One region of the Lentzea sp. NBC_00516 genome, then DNA from elsewhere that is predicted to be linked to it. Evidence: riboswitches for the same ligand, from Rfam matches in the RefSeq annotation. Region 1 holds a riboswitch; the other holds the start of a gene.

Region 1 (6,684 bases):
TGGACAGCGACCTGGACCAGTTGCGCCAGCTCGCCCGCACGTTCATGGAGAAGGAGGTCGCGCCGCACCAGGAACGCTTCGCCGAGCAGAAGCAGGTCGACCGCGACCTGTGGCGCAAGGCCGGTGAGCTCGGGCTGCTGTGCATCAGCATCCCCGAGGAGTACGGAGGCGGTGGCGGCACGTTCGCCCACGAGGCCGTGTTGCTGGAGGAACAGGCACGGGCCGGCGACAGCTCGTGGGGCAACAGCGTGCACAGCGGCATCGTGGCGCACTACCTCAACTCCTACGGCTCCGAGGAGCAGAAGCAGCGCTGGCTGCCCAAGCTCGCGTCCGGCGAGTACGTCGGCGCGATCGCGATGACCGAACCCGGTGCGGGCTCCGACCTGCAGGGCATCCGGACGAAGGCCGTCAGGGACGGCGACGAGTACGTCATCAACGGCTCGAAGACGTTCATCACGAACGGCGTGCACGCCGATCTGGTGATCGTCGTGGCCAAGACCGACCCGGCCCAGGGTGCGCAGGGCATCTCGCTGCTCGTCGTGGAGAACGACATCCGGCGCGGCCGCGTGCTCGACAAGGTCGGCATGAAGGGCCAGGACACCGCCGAGCTGTTCTTCGACGACGTCCGGGTGCCCGCCTCCAACCTCCTGGGCGACCAGGAAGGCCTCGGCTTCGTCCAGCTGATGCACCAGTTGCCGCAGGAACGCCTGATCATCGGCGTCTGCTGCATCGCGGGCATCGAGGCGGCCGTCGACGTGACGCTCAAGTACGTGAAGGAGCGCACGGCGTTCGGCAAGGAGCTGATGAAGTTCCAGAACACCCGCTTCAAGCTCGCCGAGTGCGCCACCGAAGCAGCTGTGACCAGGGCGTTCATCGACGAGTGCGTCGAGAAGCACCTTCGCGGTGAGTTGGACATCCCCACGGCCGCGATGGCGAAGTGGTGGGCCAGTGACCGGTTGGGCAAGGTCGTCGACGAGTGCGTGCAGCTCTTCGGCGGCTACGGCTACATGAACGAGTACCCGATCGCACGTGCCTGGTCCGACGCCCGCGTCCAGCGGATCTACGGCGGCACGAACGAGATCATGAAGGAAATCATCGCGAGGTCCCTGTGACCGGGCCCCTCGCAGGTCTGAAAGTCGTCGAGCTCGCCGGTCTCGCACCCGCGCCGTTCGGTGCCATGGTGCTGGCCGACCTCGGCGCCGACGTGATCCAGGTGCACAAGCCGGGGAGCGTGCAGACGATCCCCGGCGACTTCCTCGGCCGCAACCGGCGCTCGGTCGCGATCGACACCCGCACGCCAGAGGGTGCTGAGCTGGTTCTCGGGCTGGTCGAGCGTTCGGACGTGCTGATCGAGGGTTTCCGGCCGGGCGTGACCGAACGGCTGGGCATCGGGCCCGCGCAGTGCCTCGCCCGCAACCCGCGCCTTGTATATGGACGCATGACCGGCTGGGGCCAGGACGGGCCGCTCGCCGACCGCGCCGGCCACGACATCAACTACATCGCCGTCGCGGGCGCGCTGGAGCCGCTGGGACGTGCCGGGGGGCCTCCGTCGTTCCCGATCAACCTCCTGGGCGACTTCGGCGGGGGAGGGCTGCTGCTGGCGCTGGGCGTGCTCGCCGCACTGTACGAACGGGAGCGCTCCGGACGCGGCCAGGTCGTGGACGCCGCGATGGTCGACGGGGCGGCGTTGCTGACCACGTTCCTGCACGGGATGCGGTCAGCGGGCATGTGGTCGGGCGGGCGCGGCGAGAACATGCTCGACGGTGGAGTGCCGTTCTACGACGTCTACGAGGCCGCCGACGGGCAGTACGTGGCGGTGGGCGCACTGGAGGAGAGGTTCTACGCCGACCTGGTGCGCGTGCTGGGCCTGGAGGACGCGCCCTCGCGCAACGACCCGGCGAACTGGCCTGAGCTGCGGGAACGCATCGCGGCTGCGGTGAAGACCCGGTCGCGGGACGAGTGGGCGGACCTCGCGCGGGACACGGACGCCTGCCTGGCTCCGGTGCTGACCCCCGCCGAAGCGGCACGGCATCCGTACAACGAGGCGCGTGCCGCGTTCGTCGACGTGGCCGGTGCTCCGCACCCGGCGCCGGCGCCCCGGTTCGACCGCACTCCCGCGGCGGTTCCGACGGCCCCGGTTCCCGTCGGGGTGAACACCGGGGAAGTGCTTGCCGACATGGGTGTGGCGGACGGCCGAATTATGGAACTGCGGCGGTCTGGAGTAATTGGATGAATGCTCGGGTGCGCATTAATAGCGCCACGAAGGCGTGACGGTGCGTGATGGGGTGAGTTCGGCATCCGGGTGAGCCCCGGTGCAACAGTCTCTCTTCCAAGCTGTGGGATGCGAGGGAGCCCGTGTTCACCTCGTGCCCAGGACATCGGCGCTGTTGAGGCCTGTCTTTAGCCGCCATTCGGGTGACGTTGGCCGTCGTGCAGGCGTGCGTCGCTGGTGGATCCTGGGACGAGTTGGGCGTGGTCGTTGTTCATCGCAAGGGTGAATGAGGGACCATGACGGGTGACACGGGCGGTCCGCCGCCTGACCGGTGAACCACACGGACGGAGAGGTACCTGTGAACCTCAAGAAGGTGCTAGTGCTGGCGGGCGTCGCGCTGGTGCTGTTCCTCCTGATCACCCGGCCAGAAGAGTCCGCTTCGGCGGTCCAGACGGCTCTCGGCTGGCTGCGGGACGGCGCGGAGTCGATCATCACCTTCGTCAGGAGCCTCTTCGGCACGGCCACCCCTCTCAACTAGTGACGTTCGGTGATCCTCGGCCGTCTGCGTTGAGCCGGATGGGTGGAATGAGGCCAATCACGCACTGGTAACGGGTGTTCTGGGGATTCAGGGTCTGGCGATTGTCAGACCTACCGAATACCTTCCGCTGCAATGGCCGATCCCCGACCGACGAGGAGGCACATATGGTCGAGGACTCCGGGGTCCACGAGCTGTTGCAGCAGTGGGCGGCTGAACGGTCTGACGACGCAGAGATGCAGGAGGTGAACCGGATCAAGAACGCGTGGCTCGCGGAGGCTCCCCCCTCGGCGCCAGGCATCCCCGTGCAGCGGGGAGGCAGGAGTGGGTCGCGTGGCTTGGTCAAGGTCGACTCGGCGGATCCGGCCTACGTGGCCGCGATGCGCAAGCGGGCGCCGGAGGCACCCGAGGCACTGCTCGCCGCCGCGGCGAGCTACTGGCAGCTGGTGGGCGACGTCGCCGAAGCCGAGCAGTGGTGGGACGCGGGCATCAGCCCGTTGGACCAGCGCGCGCTCGACTACCGCGCGGCCGGCCTGTCTCCTGCCGATCTCGGGAGGCGCCTGGGACCGATGACGGTTCTCCAGCACCTTCGTCGTGGCTCCGCCGCGGCCTGGTGCGTTGCTCGTCTGCAGAGGCAGCGCCGAGACGGCGTGGCGTAGTGGACCGGGCTGTCGGAGGCGGCAGCCCCACATCCATGCACCCCTCACGGGCGGCCTCCGGTGCGGAGGCCTCACCCAAGTAGTGTGGAGGTCGTGCGCGGCCTCCTTACTCCCCAACGGTTGCTGATCGCGTTCGCCTGTCTGGCGGCGTTGGTCGCCTGTTGCGGACTCGCCTGGTGGCAGTGGCAGCGCTTCGAGTCCGCCAGCGGCACGTTCCAGAACCTCGGGTACGTGCTCCAGTGGCCGCTCTTCGGCCTCTTCCCCCTCTTCATGGTGTGGCGGTTCCGTCGTTTGGCGCGCCAGAACCGTGACGCGGATCTCGCACCCGAGCCGGTTGCGGCCGTCCCGAAGCCGATGGCTACCGTTGACGCCGTCAAACCCGCGCCTGTCGAGCACTTCGACGACGAAGAAGACGCGGAGCTCGCGGCCTACAACCGCATGCTCGCGAACCTCAACGCGCGGGACGGTCGTTGAGCGAAGGCGGGCAGATGAAGGGTGCGTTGACCCGGTTCAGGGTCATGGCTTACGTGGTCGGAGTCTTCCTTCTGCTCCTGGTCGTGGCCATGGTGCTCAAGTACGCCGCGGACATGGGCGGCGCGATGAAGGTCGTCGGCCCGATCCACGGCTTCCTCTACGCCATCTACCTGGTGATTTCCGTCGACCTGGCGCTCAAGCTGCGCTGGTCGATCAAGGGCACCCTGCTGGTGCTGCTCGCCGGCACGGTCCCGTTCCTGTCGTTCTGGGCGGAGCGCAAGGTGGTCGAGAAGACGGCGCAGGGCGTGCCGCTGTGACGTTTGGCCTGCTAGCGTCTGGGGCTACCAACTGAACACGGCCGTCGATGTCGCGCGGAAGAGACCCCTCCAGCAGGGGCGCCGAAGGAGCAATCCCTCCCCGGAATCTCTCAGGCACAGGTACCGCGCGACGAAGGCAACTCTGGAAAGCAGGCTGCTCGGCAGCCTCGCCCACGGTGCAAGCCACTTCGGTGGTGAAGCTCTCAGGCTCATGACAGAGGGGGAGGCTCGCTCTAGTGAGGAGTCTCCGATGGACCGTGTCATTCTTCTGATGCCTCAGCCGGCCGCGTCCGGCTCTTCGGCGCACCCTGGAGGAGCGTTCTGATGTCCCGCCTCACGCCTCTGAACGCCGAGCACGAGCAGCTCGGCGCGATGTTCACCGACTTCGCGGGCTGGCGGATGCCGCTGCGCTACTCGTCCGAGCTCGCCGAGCACCACGCGGTGCGCACCACCGCGGGCCTGTTCGACCTCACGCACATGGGTGAGATCGTCCTGACCGGACCGCAGGCGGGCGAGGCCCTCGACTACGCGCTGGTCGGCCACATCTCCGCGCTGGCCGTCGGCAAGGCCCGCTACACGATGATCACCCAGGCCGACGGCGGCGTGCTCGACGACCTGATCGTGTACCGCCTGGGCGACCAGGAGTTCATGGTCGTCGCGAACGCCTCCAACGCTCTTGTCGTCGCCGAGGCCCTCGTCGAGCGCGCCGCCGGTTTCGACACCGTCGTCACCGACAGGTCGACCGACTACGCGTTGATCGCGATCCAGGGCCCGAAGTCGGTCGAGATCCTGTCCGGCCTGACCGAGACGGATCTGGCGTCAGTCAAGTACTACGCCTCGTACCCTTCCACCGTGGCCGGGGTCGACGCGTTGCTCGCGCGCACGGGTTACACGGGTGAGGAGGGCTTCGAGCTCTTCGTCGCTCCCGCCGACGCGCCGGCCGTCTGGGCCGCGCTGCTGTCCACCGGCGAGGCGCACGAACTCAAGCCGTGCGGTCTCGGCTGCCGCGACACGTTGCGTCTCGAAGCCGGAATGCCCTTGTACGGCAACGAACTCACGACGTCGCTGACGCCGTACAACGCGAATCTGGGCCGGGTCGTGAAGCTCGACAAGCCCGGCGACTTCGTCGGCCGCGACGCGCTGGCCAAGGTCGCCGAGTCCGGGGTGGACTCGGTCCTGGTCGGACTGAAGACCCCCGAGCGCCGCGCCCCGCGCCACGGTTACGCGGTGCTCAACGGCGACGAGGTCGTGGGCGAGGTGACGTCGGGCGCGTTGTCCCCGACCCTCGGCTACTCCGTCGCCATGGCCTACGTGTCGCGGGCCAGTGCCGAGCCCGGCACCTCACTGCTGGTCGACGTCCGCGGCAAGAAGCAGCCGGTCGAGGTCGTCGCACTTCCGTTCTACAAGCGCGCCAAGTAGGGAGATTCTCCAGATGTCCGACCAGTTCAACGCTTCCCTCGCGGAGTACGACCCCGAGGTCGCCGAAGCCGTTGCGGCCGAGTTGGCGCGCCAGCAGGGCACTCTCGAGATGATCGCCTCGGAGAACTTCACGCCCGTGTCGGTGTTGCAGGCGCAGGGTTCGGTGCTGACCAACAAGTACGCCGAGGGCTACCCCGGTCGTCGCTACTACGGCGGCTGCGAGCACGTGGACGTCGTCGAGCGTCTCGCCATCGAGCGCATCAAGTCGCTCTTCGGCGCGGGCTTCGCGAACGTCCAGCCGCACTCGGGCGCGCAGGCCAACGCGGCCGCGATGTTCGCGTTGCTCCAGCCCGGCGACACGATCCTGGGCCTGGACCTCGCGCACGGCGGTCACCTGACGCACGGCATGCGCATCAACTTCTCCGGCAAGCTCTACAACGTCGTGCCGTACCACGTCGCGGACTCCGACGGCCGCGTCGACATGGCCGAGGTCGAGCGCCTGGCGACCGAGCACCGCCCGAAGCTGATCGTCGCCGGCTGGTCCGCGTACCCGCGCCAGCTGGACTTCGCCGAGTTCCGCCGCATCGCGGACTCGGTCGACGCCTACCTGATGGTCGACATGGCGCACTTCGCCGGCCTCGTCGCCGCCGACCTGCACCCGTCGCCCGTGCCGCACGCGCACGTCACGACGACCACGACCCACAAGACCCTCGGCGGTCCCCGTGGCGGCGTGATCCTGTCGAACGACGCCGACATCGCGAAGAAGATCAACTCGGCGGTGTTCCCCGGCCAGCAGGGCGGTCCGCTGGAGCACGTCATCGCGGCGAAGGCCGTGGCGTTCAAGCACGCCGCCTCGCCGGAGTTCGCCGACCGTCAGCGTCGCACGCTCGAGGGTTCGCGGATCCTGGCCGAGCGGCTGTCGCAGGCGGACGTCGCCGCGGCCGGAGTGAAGGTGCTGACCGGGGGCACCGACGTGCACCTGGTCCTCGTCGACCTGGTCGACTCCGAGCTGGACGGCAAGCAGGCCGAGGACGTGCTGCACCAGATCGGCATCACGGTCAACCGCAA
Region 2 (6,684 bases), 380 kb from region 1:
TCCGCGCGGCCGTCCGACTCGGTGGCTCTGGCGTTGCGGGTCGGCGTGCCGATCCACGCGGAGGAGTCCGTGCTGGCCGAGGCGGGCCTCATCATCCCGGACGAGCAGGAGGACGAGGTGGAGAAGTTCCGCGAGTTCCTCGACTCCGTCTCTCCTGAAGACTTCCGCGGAGCGGACACATAGGCACAGCAGAGGTGCCGACACCTGAGTTTTCCGGGTGTCGCACTCCGTCTTGTATGGGCCGTGAGTCAGTTCGTTTGGATGTCCCTCGAACGGACTACTTACGGTCGTTTTATTCGCTAAACGATCACTAAACGTCACCTGAACGTCCCAGTTCGGGTGACGGTATGACTCTCCACTTGAGGTTGAGGGTCGCAACTCCCCGCGCGTCGCGTTGACCAGCCCTCGGACCGGTCTTACCGTCGAACTCGAGTGGATGTCGCTGGTTCGCGTGAGCTGACGTAGCGGCTTGACGGTCATGAGTTTCGTGGCCGTTCCGAGGGGAGGCAGGCGTGGTCGAGGAAGCGCCCTTGCGGGCCGAATCCGGGCTGCAGGGTGAACTGTTCCCGGACTCCTCGCTGCCGGACGAGCTCGTCGGTTACCGAGGACCCGCGGCATGTCAGATCGCGGGGATCACGTACCGGCAGCTCGACTACTGGGCAAGGACCGGGCTGGTCGCGCCGACGATAAGGATGGCGCACGGCTCCGGGAGTCAGAGGCTGTACTCCTTCAAGGACATCCTGGTGCTCAAGGTCGTGAAGCGGCTGCTGGACACCGGTGTCTCCTTGCAGAACATCAGGGTCGCTGTCGATCACCTGCGGCGCCGCGGCGTGCAGGACCTGGCGCGCATCACGCTGTTCTCCGACGGCACCACCGTCTACGAGTGCACCTCGCCGGAAGAGGTCGTCGATCTGCTGCAGGGCGGTCAGGGCGTGTTCGGCATCGCGGTCAGCGGTGCGATGCGCGAGATCTCCGGCACGATCCACGAGTTCCCGGCCGAACGCGCGGACGGCGTCGAGATCGCTCCGATGACCGAGGACGAGCTGACCCGCCGGCGTCGCGAGCGCGCCACCGGCTGACCGGCCCCGACTGATCGGCACTGTGATCGATCAGCACTGTGAACGTGGCCGACTGGCGCCGTGGGATGGCCGGTCGGCAGCAGCGATCAGACCCTGCCGGTCCCTAGCGTTGCCTGCATGACGATCACCCCCTCCTATCAGGTCGTGAAGGTGCTGGAAGTGGCGGCGAAGCGCGCGCTCCGGCTGGAGTTCGGCTTCCTCGGCACCGAGAACCTGCTGATCTCGCTGATCGACACCATCGGACCCGGCCGCAAGCTCGGCGTGAAGTCGTTGCGGGCCCAGGCGATGGCGCGGGGACCCGAGCACTGGGCCGACGACGACGGTGGCGTCGTTCCCGAGGCTCATCCGGACGTCACGGCGTTGGTGAACGTCGCCTGCGACCGCCTTGTCATCGAGACCGTGCCGCCCGTCAGCCGTGCGCTGGAGGAGTGTCTGCTCTCGGCGTTCGCCCGGGCCGGTGACGGCGTGCTGACCACCACCCACCTCTCGCTGGCGTTGCTGGAGCAGGGTTCCGGCCGTGCCGCCGACCTGTTCGTGCTGCGCGGAGTGGACGTCGGCGCGACGGCCGCCGCTGTGCGAGCGGACGCCGCGCGAACCCACGCGGAGATCGAGGAAGCGCCCGCCGTGCGGTTGCTGCGCAAAGCGGGAGCGTTGGAAGGGGAGTCCGGCGGCGGGTACGTGCGCTGGCTGATGCGCTGGATCGCCCGCGGTCAGGGGCTGGGCGGGCCGGTGCTGACCGTCGTGCGCAACGAGGCCGGACGGCTGGCCGTGGCCGCGAGGCGAGAGGTGTCGTCTCGCGATCTGGTGGAGGCGGTGCTGACGGTCGACCGCCAGTTGAAGGTGGCGGGCAGGAAGCTGAAGCCGGAGCTCGAGTCGGGCGGGGCGGCGGCGTTGCGCGAGGCAGGGATCGACCCGGCCGCGCTGCCCGTCAGCGGCGGCAAGGTGGAGCGTGCGATGGAACGGGCGAAGCTCGTCGCTGCCCGGCGCGGAGACGCGGTCGTGGGCACCACGCACCTGCTCGTGGCGCTGCGCGACGACCCGGCGGACCCCGTCGCGGGGGCGCTCGCCGGTCTTGGCACTGAGATGTAGGTCGCGTCCCTGGGGACTAGCGGGGCTGCCTGCGGGTATTCTTCTCGGGTAGTCGCCGAACTCTGGCGGGAGAGACCGGGTTTCGAGCCCGGCGCCGAAGGAGCAAGTCCCTCCCCGGGAACCTCTCAGGCATCCAGGACCGCCGAGCGAGACGCCTCTGGAAAGTGGATCTCTAGGGATCCCGCCGACGGTGAAAGCCCATCCTGACAGGTGGGTGAACCTCTCAGGCGCCCTTCGGGGTACGGACAGAGCGGGGAGGGCACCAGGACACGTGTGCCCGCAGCCCCCCGGAGGCGTTTGATGACGCAGGACCGCATTCCGCTCGCAGCTCTCGAGCACGGCACCCCGTTCGCCGACCGCCACGTCGGTCCGCGCCCCGCCGAACTCGCGCGCATCCTCGACGTCATCGGCGTCGGGTCGCTCGAGGAGCTCGCGCAGCACGCGGTGCCTTCGTCCATCCACGAGCGCGACCTCGTGCTGGACCTGCCCGCCCCGGCCACCGAGACCGAGGCGCTCGCGGAGCTGCGTGAGCTCGCGTCGCAGAACCGCCCGATGACGCAGATGATCGGCCTCGGCTACTACGACACCGTGACGCCGGGCGTGATCCTGCGCAACGTGCTCGAGTCGCCCGCCTGGTACACCGCGTACACGCCGTACCAGCCGGAGATCTCGCAGGGCCGTCTCGAGGCGCTGCTGAACTTCCAGACCATGGTCGGCGACCTGACCGGCCTGCCGGTCGCGAACGCGTCCATGCTGGACGAGTCGACCGCCGCCGCCGAGGCGATGACCCTGGTGCGCCGCGCGGGCAAGTCCAAGTCGAACAAGTTCGTCATCGACGCCGACACGCTGCCGCAGACGCTGGCCGTCATCGAGACGCGCGCCGAGCCGCTGGGCATCGAGATCGTCGTCGCCGACCTGTCGCAGGGCATCGAGGGCCTCGGCCTGGGCGGCGACTTCTACGGCGTGCTGCTGTCCTACCCCGGCGCTTCCGGCGTCGTGCGCGACCAGGCCGCGTTGATCGAGGAGATCCACGCCGCCGGCGCGCAGGCAGTCGTCGTCGCCGACCTGCTGGCGCTGACGCTGCTGCGCGCGCCGGGCGAGATCGGCGCGGACGTCGTCGTCGGCACCACGCAGCGCTTCGGCGTGCCGATCGGCTTCGGCGGCCCGCACGCCGGGTACATGGCCGTCCGGTCCGGTCTGGAGCGTCAGCTGCCCGGCCGTCTCGTCGGTGTCTCCGTCGACTCCGACGGCTCGCTGGCCTACCGGCTCGCGCTGCAGACGCGCGAGCAGCACATCCGCCGTGAGAAGGCCACGTCGAACATCTGCACCGCGCAGGTGCTGCTGGCCGTGATCGCGTCCATGTACGCCGTCTACCACGGTCCCGAGGGCCTGCGTTCGATCGCGACCCGAGTGCACCGCCTGGCCACCGTGCTCGCCACGGGCCTGTGCGAGGCCGGACTCGACGTCGTGCACGGCGAGTTCTTCGACACCGTCCAGGTCCGCGTCGAGGGCCAGGCCGCCGCTGTCGTCGAGAAGGCCCGCGAGGCCGGCATCAACCTGCGCAAGGTCGACGACGACGTCGTGGCAATCGCTTGCGACGAGAAGACCACGCGCGCGCACATCGTCGCCGTGTGGGAGGCCTTCGGTGTCACCGGGTCCGATGTGGACGCGATCGACGCCGACACCGCCGACGGCATCCCGGGCGACCTGCGCCGCACCTCGGACTACCTGACCCACCCGGTCTTCCACGCGCACCGCTCCGAGACCGCGCTGCTGCGCTACCTGCGCGCGTTGTCCGACAAGGACGTCGCGCTGGACCGCAGCATGATCCCGCTCGGTTCCTGCACGATGAAGCTGAACGCCACCGCGGAGATGGAGTCCATCACGTGGCCGGAGTTCTCGACGCTGCACCCGTTCGCGCCGGTCGAGGACGCCAAGGGTCTGCTGAAGATCGTGTCCGACCTGGAGGAGTGGCTCGCCGAGGTCACCGGCTACGACGCGGTGTCGTTGCAGCCCAACGCCGGTTCCCAGGGTGAGTTCGCCGGTCTGCTGGCGATCCGCGCCTACCACCGCGCGAACGGCAACGCCGACCGCGACGTCTGCCTGATCCCGTCGTCCGCGCACGGCACCAACGCCGCGTCCGCCGTCATGGCCGGCATGCGCGTCGTCGTCGTGAAGTGCGACGACAAGGGCAACATCGACATGGGCCACCTGCGCACGACGGTCGCCGAGCACGCCGACGACCTCGCCGCGATCATGATCACCTACCCGTCGACCCACGGCGTGTACGAGGACACCGTCCGCGAGGTCTGCGGCCTGGTCCACGACGCGGGCGGCCAGGTGTACGTCGACGGCGCGAACCTCAACGCGTTGATCGGCCTGGCCCGCTACGGCAAGTTCGGCTCGGACGTCTCGCACCTGAACCTGCACAAGACGTTCTGCATCCCGCACGGCGGCGGCGGCCCCGGCGTCGGCCCGATCGGCGTGAAGTCCCACCTCGCCCCGTTCCTGCCGAACCACCCGCTGCAGCCGACGGCAGGACCGGCCACCGGTGTCGGCCCGATCTCGGGTGCCCCGTGGGGTTCCGCGTCGATCCTGCCGATCTCGTGGGCGTACGTGCGCATGATGGGCGGCGACGGCCTGCGCCGCGCCACCCTGACCGCCGTGGCCGCCGCGAACTACGTGGCACGCCGCCTCGACGAGCACTACCCGGTCCTCTACACCGGCGAGGGCGGCTTCGTGGCTCACGAGTGCATCCTCGACCTGCGCCCGATCACCAAGGCCACCGGCGTGACGGTGGACGACGTGGCCAAGCGCCTCGCCGACTACGGCCTGCACGCCCCGACCATGTCGTTCCCGGTCGCCGGCACGCTGATGGTCGAGCCGACCGAGTCCGAGGACCTGGCCGAGATCGACAGGTTCATCGACGCCATGATCGCCATCAAGCACGAGATCGACCGCGTCGGCGCCGGCGAGTGGACCGTCGAGGACAACCCGCTGCGCAACGCCCCGCACACCGCGGCCTGCGTGACCGTCGGCGAGTGGAACCACCCGTACACCCGCGAAGAGGCCGTCTTCCCGGCGGGTCAGAGCGCGACTCCGAAGATCTGGCCGCCCGTCCGCCGCATCGATGGCGCGAAGGGCGACCGCAACCTGGTCTGCTCCTGCCCGCCGCTCTCGGCGTACAGCAGCTAGGCCCGCAGTGGAACTGGGGCGCACTCGGGGGTGCGCCCCATTTTCATGCTCCGACGGGGCAGGCGTCGTCGCCGCAGTTCTCGTCCACGCTCAGGCCCGGCTTGTTCAGGTCGTGCTCGAACGCGAAGTGGAAGCAGTCGGGATGCATCCGCTCGAACAGCTCGAAGTCTTCCCGTTCCAGCTCGACCGTCTCACCGCACCGCTGACACGTCTGTTCTTCTGACACGCGCAAATGGTCTCACCCACGCCGTGCGAACAGGATCGCGCCGTCGGTGCCCAGCAACCACTGCGCCTCCACGGTGAAGCCCGCCTCCCGCAGCCAGTCCGCCACGCGCTCGGGCTTGCGCAGATGAACGTGCACGCGCATCGGATGCCCGCCGTAGCCCTGCGTCTTGAGGTTCGTGCGGTCGCCGACGTGAAAACCGAGCTGCAGCAACCCGTCCGGCCGCAACGCCCGGTGGAAGTGCTCGAAGACAGTGGGCACCTCGTCGTCCGGCACGTGGATCAGCGACCACCAGGCGATGATCCCGCCGACCTCGTGGCCGATCGGTTCGGTCATCGACCCCACCTCGAACCGCAGCCCGGGGTGGTTCTGCCGGGCGAGCGAGATCATCGCGGGGGAGAGGTCGATCCCGAACGCGTCCGCGCCGAGCCCGTTCAGGAGCGCCGTGATGTTGCCGGGGCCGCAGCCGACGTCCGCGACGGGCCCGCGCACCTCTTCCGCGAACAACCGCAGCGCCGCCCGCAGATGCGGGAGACCGTCCAGGAGGTCGCGCGTGTGCTCGGCATAACTGACCGAGACCGTGTCGTAGGAGTCGCGTGTGTCCGTCAACCAGTCGCTCACGCCGGGGGAAGTTACTCCTCGAACGGCTCCGGCCGGTGCCGTCCGAACAACGCCAGCGCGGCGATCCACGTGTCCGGATCGCCGTCCCAGTCCAGCGCCTTGATCTGGTCGGCCGACCGCCGCCCGCCGATGGCCCGCATCAGCTCGAACGACGTGGTCCGCAACGTCCCGGCCGGTTCGCCGTGCCCGAGCACGCGGTCCCCGTGCTCCAGCGTGATCCGCAACGCCGGCACGTCGTTCTCCCGCATCCGCTGGTCGAGCTCCTGCAACGGCCGCACCAGCGCCGCCCGCACCTCCACGCCGTCCCGATCGCCGGGAACCCCCAGCGCCGCGCGGAGATCGTGCTCGTGCGCGATCACCTCGGACACGAGGATCGGCCCCATCGGGGTGTCGAACAACGGCTGGACCAGCGCGAGGTTCGCGTCCCACTCGGCGAAGGCGTCCTCCAGCGAGTTGTCGCGGCGGTCGCGGACCTGC

Evidence for each region. Region 1 has a riboswitch for glycine ahead of gcvT (glycine cleavage system aminomethyltransferase GcvT). Riboswitches for the same ligand answer to the same signal wherever they lie in the genome.
Region 2: it holds a riboswitch for glycine, as region 1 does, so the genes downstream of both, gcvP (aminomethyl-transferring glycine dehydrogenase) here and gcvT (glycine cleavage system aminomethyltransferase GcvT) in region 1, are expected to answer to the same signal.

Annotation. Positions count from the first base shown of each region.
Region 1 covers NZ_CP107840.1:9,124,196-9,130,879, forward strand. The annotation lists gene OG205_RS42400 (acyl-CoA dehydrogenase family protein) at 1-1,112, shown strand, start outside; gene OG205_RS42405 (CaiB/BaiF CoA transferase family protein) at 1,109-2,233, shown strand; gene OG205_RS42410 (hypothetical protein) at 2,571-2,750, shown strand; gene OG205_RS42415 (transcriptional regulator) at 2,915-3,406, shown strand; gene OG205_RS42420 (hypothetical protein) at 3,500-3,880, shown strand; gene OG205_RS42425 (DUF3817 domain-containing protein) at 3,895-4,197, shown strand; glycine riboswitch at 4,243-4,333, shown strand; glycine riboswitch at 4,335-4,422, shown strand; gene gcvT (glycine cleavage system aminomethyltransferase GcvT) at 4,522-5,616, shown strand; gene glyA (serine hydroxymethyltransferase) at 5,630-6,684, shown strand, end outside.
Region 2 covers NZ_CP107840.1:9,499,839-9,506,522, forward strand. The annotation lists gene OG205_RS44285 (bifunctional nuclease family protein) at 1-183, shown strand, start outside; gene OG205_RS44290 (MerR family transcriptional regulator) at 513-1,079, shown strand; gene OG205_RS44295 (Clp protease N-terminal domain-containing protein) at 1,197-2,168, shown strand; glycine riboswitch at 2,225-2,320, shown strand; glycine riboswitch at 2,324-2,419, shown strand; gene gcvP (aminomethyl-transferring glycine dehydrogenase) at 2,469-5,363, shown strand; gene OG205_RS44305 (hypothetical protein) at 5,407-5,589, opposite strand; gene OG205_RS44310 (class I SAM-dependent methyltransferase) at 5,602-6,207, opposite strand; gene OG205_RS44315 (maleylpyruvate isomerase family mycothiol-dependent enzyme) at 6,219-6,684, opposite strand, start outside.